Regions from separate parts of the Butyricicoccus sp. AF35-5AC genome, predicted to be linked through region 2. Evidence: predicted binding sites of a transcription regulator. Region 2 holds the regulator's gene; the other holds the start of a gene.

Region 1 (2,404 bases), on a different contig from region 2:
TGCGAATTTCACTTTAATAATTGCATAAGAAAAAACGCTCTGTTTTCACAGAGCGTTTTCTTATAAACAGTAGCAAACACCGTGCAGAACTGTAGTTCCGCCGACAGCATTTTATCTCTTATTGGAGCGCTTCCAGATACGCATCTTCTCCGCTTCCTGAATCAGCTGCTCACGGAAATCCGGATGCGCAACCGAGATCAGAGCCTCCGCACGCTGCCATGCAGTCAGACCCTTGAGGTTTACCTTGCCGTACTCGGTGACAAACCAGTGCGCGCACGGACGGGCATCGGTAACGACCGAGCCGTTCTCGAGCGTCGGACGAATACGGCTCTCGAGCGTGCCGTCCTTCTTCTTAAAGGTGGACGAGCAGCAGATGAAGCTCTTGCCGCCCTTGGACAGATACGCGCCCAGAACGAAGTCCAGCTGGCCGCCTGCACCGGAAATCTGCTTGATACCGGCACTTTCTGCGTTCATCTGGCCGAACAGATCCACATCCACGATATTGTTGATGGAAATGAAGTTGTCGATCTGTGCGATGGTGCGCGCATCGTTAGTATAGGATACCGGTGCAGACATGCACTCCGGATTATCATTTACAAAATCGTACAGCTTCTGGGTGCCTGCGCCGAACGCGAACACCTGACGGCCGCGGTCGATGGCCTTCTTCGAGCCGTTGATCTTGCCTGCACGGGAGATGTCAACGAATGCGTCAACGTACATTTCAGTATGAACGCCGAGGTCCTTCAGGTCAGACTCCGCGATCATCGAGCCTACGGTATTCGGCATGCCGCCGATGCCCAGCTGCAGGCAGGCGCCGTTCGGGATTTCCTCCACGATCAGCTTTGCAACCGCCTTATCAACCTCGGTCGGCTCGCCGCCTGCGCCCATCTGCGGCATTTCGGTGTCGCTCTCAACGATCATATCCACCTGCGAAATGTGAATGCCGTCCTCAAAGCCGCCGAGGCAGCGCGGCATATACTTGTTAACCTCAACGATGATAACATCGGATACATCGCAGATGGCTTTGAGGTGCGAAGCCTGCGGACCGAAGCTGAACCAGCCATGTGCGTCCATCGGCGCCACCTGAATCATGGCTACATTGACATGACGGACGTTCTCGCGGTACCAGCGCGGCATCTCGGAGTAGCGCAGTGCGCTGTAAAAGCCGAAGCCCTCCATGCATGCCTTGCGCTCAATGCCGGACATGTGCCACGAGTTCCAGGTGATCTTGTCAGCTGCATCCGGAATATCGAATACCGCCGGTCGGCGCATGAGTACACCGCCGCGGAAGTTTACGTCCTCCAGCTCGCCCATGCGGGCAGCAAGTGCCTTGTCCAGTGCAACAGGCGTACCCGTACACCAGCCGTAGTCTACCCAGTCACCCGATTTAACAACTTTAACGGCTTCGTCCGCCGTTGTCAGCTTCTGCTGATACAGTGCAGTATAATCCACGCTGATTCCCTCCGTCTTACTTGTTCTTCATTGTTTATTCTTTAACAATCATGCTTACTTATGATTATAATCTCTTTTGGGGTACAGGTCAACACAGGTTCGCAAAAAAGAGTGAGAATCCATTCAAACCGCTCCCCGCCCTCTTTTCCTTATATTTCACCCTGTTATTTTAATTTTTGCACAAAATACCGCCCGCTTACCCTTCAAAAATACTGAAAATCCGCATGAAAATCAGGGGTTGATTTTCTGCGCTAAAGTGTTATAATAGTAAACAAGATATGAACTGAATTACAGGAGGTTTTCTAAAAATGAAGACGAAGAAACTTCTTGCACTGCTGATGGCAGGCGCAATGAGTGTATCCATGCTGTCCGGCTGCGGCGGCTCTGCTGCCAAGACCGACGACTCGAGCGCCGATGCGGCTGACACCTCAACTTCCGCTGAGAGCGATATTGATTATGTAAAGAGCAACGGCAAGCTGGTCATCGGCATCACGGATTTCGCACCGATGGATTATAAGGAAGACGGCTCGGACGAGTGGGTCGGCTTTGACGCGGACATGGCAAAGGCTTTCGCAGAGAGCCTGGGCGTAAAAGCTGAGTTCATCGAGATCAACTGGGACAACAAGATCATGGAGCTGGATTCCAAGGGCGTTGACGCTGTTTGGAACGGCATGACCCTGACCGATGAGGTCAAGACCTCCATGAACTGCTCCGACCCGTATGCAACCAACGCACAGGTTGTTGTTGTTCCGTCCGACAAGGCTGACGCTGCCAAGGACATCGAGTCCATCAAGGATATGACCTTCGCTGTTGAGTCTGGTTCCGCCGGTGAGGCTGCTGCACAGGCTGCCGGTCTGAATGCAACTGCAGTTCAGTCTCAGGCTGACGCACTGATGGAGGTTGCCGCAGGCACCTCTGATGCCTGCGTGATCGACCTGCTGATGGCAGGCGC
Region 2 (2,404 bases):
CGAGCGCCGTGCCGAGCTCGGCTGCGCTATCCCGCCCGACGTTATGGAAGAGCTGAAGAAGTGCCACGTTATCCTGAAGGGTCCCACCACGACTCCGCGCAAGGGTGATCCGTGGCCGAACGTAGAGTCCGCGAACGTTGCAATGCGTAAGGGTCTCGACCTGTTTGCCAATGTGCGCCCGGTAAAGGTACCTGAGCTGGGTATCGACTGGACGTTCTACCGTGAGAACACCGAGGGCGGCTACGCTGTCGGTTCGCAGGGTGTGCAGATCGACGACGATCTGTTCATCGACTTTACCGTAGCTACCTCGCAGGGCTGCGAGCGTATCGCTCGTCTGGCCTTCGACTATGCACGCAAGACCGGCAAGAACCGCGTTTCCTGCGTCACCAAGGCGAATATCATCAAGACCACCGACGGCAAGTTCCTCGATACCTGCCAGAAGGTAGCCAAGGAGTATCCGGAAGTACAGTTTGATGACTGGTACATCGACATCATGACCGCAAAGCTGCTCGATGACAAGCGCCGCCGCGACTTTAAGGTCGTTGTTCTGCCGAACCTGTACGGCGACATCATCACCGACGAGGCCGCTGAGATCCAGGGCGGTGTCGGCACGGCAGGCTCTGCCAATATCGGCAAGCGCTATGCGATGTTCGAGGCAATTCATGGCTCTGCGCCGCGTATGGTACAGGAAGGCCGTGCAAAGTACGCGGATCCGTCCTCCGTACTGCGTGCAGCCGTTATGCTGCTTGAGCACATCGGTGAAATCGAACTGGCAAAGAAGCTCGACCGAGCACTTGATATCTGCATGGTAGAGGAGCACAAGGTTGTTGTTACCGGTCGTGATACCGGTGCAACCGCACAGGAATTTACCGATTATGTGCTGGATACCATCGCTAAGCTGTAATTTACACGAGAAATAGAATTTGAGAGAGGGAGAGGGTCTGTGGAACACAAGCAAGAGGTTTCCAAAGCGGTAATTCAGCGATTGCCTCGCTATTATCGGAATATTTGTGAGCTGAAGGCTGAAGGGGAGCAGCGTATCTCCTCCAAAGCACTGGCAGAGCGCATGGGACTGACCGCTTCGCAGATTCGTCAGGACTTTAACTGCTTCGGCGGCTTTGGTCAGCAGGGCTACGGCTATAATATCGACAAACTGCAGGAGGAGCTGGGTGCGATCATGGGTCTGCGGACCGGCCGCACGGCGATTCTGCTGGGTGCCGGTAACCTCGGTCGTGCACTGCTTAATAACTTTAACTTTTCTGCCAGCGGCTTTGAGCTGCTGTGTGCGTTTGACGCAAATCCGCAGCTCATTGGTCAGCGCTTTGGCGGCCATGAGGTACGCAGCGCGGATACGCTTGCGGAGTTTATTGAGCGCAACAAGCCGGATGTGGCGGTGCTCACCATTCCGCGCGGAGATGCCCCGCGTATCGCACACGGTCTGGTAGAGCGCGGTATCCGCGGTCTGTGGAATTTCACCGGCGAGGACCTTCATTTGGAGGGACTGGGCGTTCCGGTCGAAAACGTGCATCTGTCGGACAGCCTGATGACACTGTGCCATCTGGTCGGCGCAGCAGACGGGGAAAGAGAGCAGAACCTGTAAAACGAAAGGGAGTATCTTTTGATACTCCCTTTTTTGTGCGAAAAAAGCCGCTATCCAATGGATGAGCGGCTTTGGTATTACATTTTGTCCAGATAATACGGTGTTGTCTGGTACACATAGTAGTTGACCCAGTTGGTGTAAAACAGGTTGGCATGTGCCTTCCAGGTCACCAGTACGTCCTCGTTGGGATCATCGTTGCGGAAGTAATGGCGCGGCACCTCCGGGTTCATGCCTTTAGCCAGATCACGCTCATACTCCTTTTTGAGCGTGTCGGCGTCGTACTCGCCGTGACCCAGCACAAAGATCTGACGGCCATTCATTGCCTCTACGATGTGCACACCGGCTTCGTGCGACTCCGCGAGAATGGTCAGACGATCGTTTTTGCGGATGTCGGCGGCACGCACCTCGGTGTGGCGCGAGTGCGGTGCGCAGAAGATATCATCAAAGCCGCGCAGCAGCGGCTCCTTCGGCAGCAGAACATGGTGCTTGAAAATACCGGACATTTTCTCGGGCAGCATGTACTTCGGAATACCGTAGTGATAATACAGACCGGCCTGCGCCCCCCAGCAGATGTGCAGCGTGGAATGAACGTGCGTTTTAGTCCAGTCCATGATCTCGGTCAGTTCCTTCCAGTATTCGACTTCCTCAAACGGCATGGTCTCTACCGGCGCACCGGTGATGATAAAACCGTCATATTTCTGGTCGCGGATATCGTCGAACGTCTTGTAGAAGGTGAGAAGATGATCCTCCGGCGTATTTTTGGAATGGTACGTTTCGGTCTGGATCAGATCGACCTCGATCTGG

What was found. Region 2 encodes Rex, which represses fermentation and respiration genes when NADH is low (regulators of the CRP and FNR family bind a similar motif). Its sites were predicted from a motif close to ATTGTTAANNNNTTAACAAT; they were not measured.
Region 1: DWZ82_RS12345 (butyryl-CoA:acetate CoA-transferase) is a predicted target of Rex. The motif match lies at 1,482-1,501, and genes of this name have one in related genera.

The regions. Positions count from the first base shown of each region.
Region 1 is NZ_QUDX01000011.1:40,272-42,675, reverse strand. Features, by position in the region: gene DWZ82_RS12350 (sensor histidine kinase) at 1-17, shown strand, start outside; gene DWZ82_RS12345 (butyryl-CoA:acetate CoA-transferase) at 112-1,452, opposite strand; gene DWZ82_RS12340 (transporter substrate-binding domain-containing protein) at 1,761-2,404, shown strand, end outside.
Region 2 is NZ_QUDX01000009.1:101,818-104,221, forward strand. Features, by position in the region: gene DWZ82_RS11665 (isocitrate/isopropylmalate family dehydrogenase) at 1-904, shown strand, start outside; gene DWZ82_RS11670 (redox-sensing transcriptional repressor Rex) at 944-1,600, shown strand; gene metA (homoserine O-acetyltransferase MetA) at 1,678-2,404, opposite strand, start outside.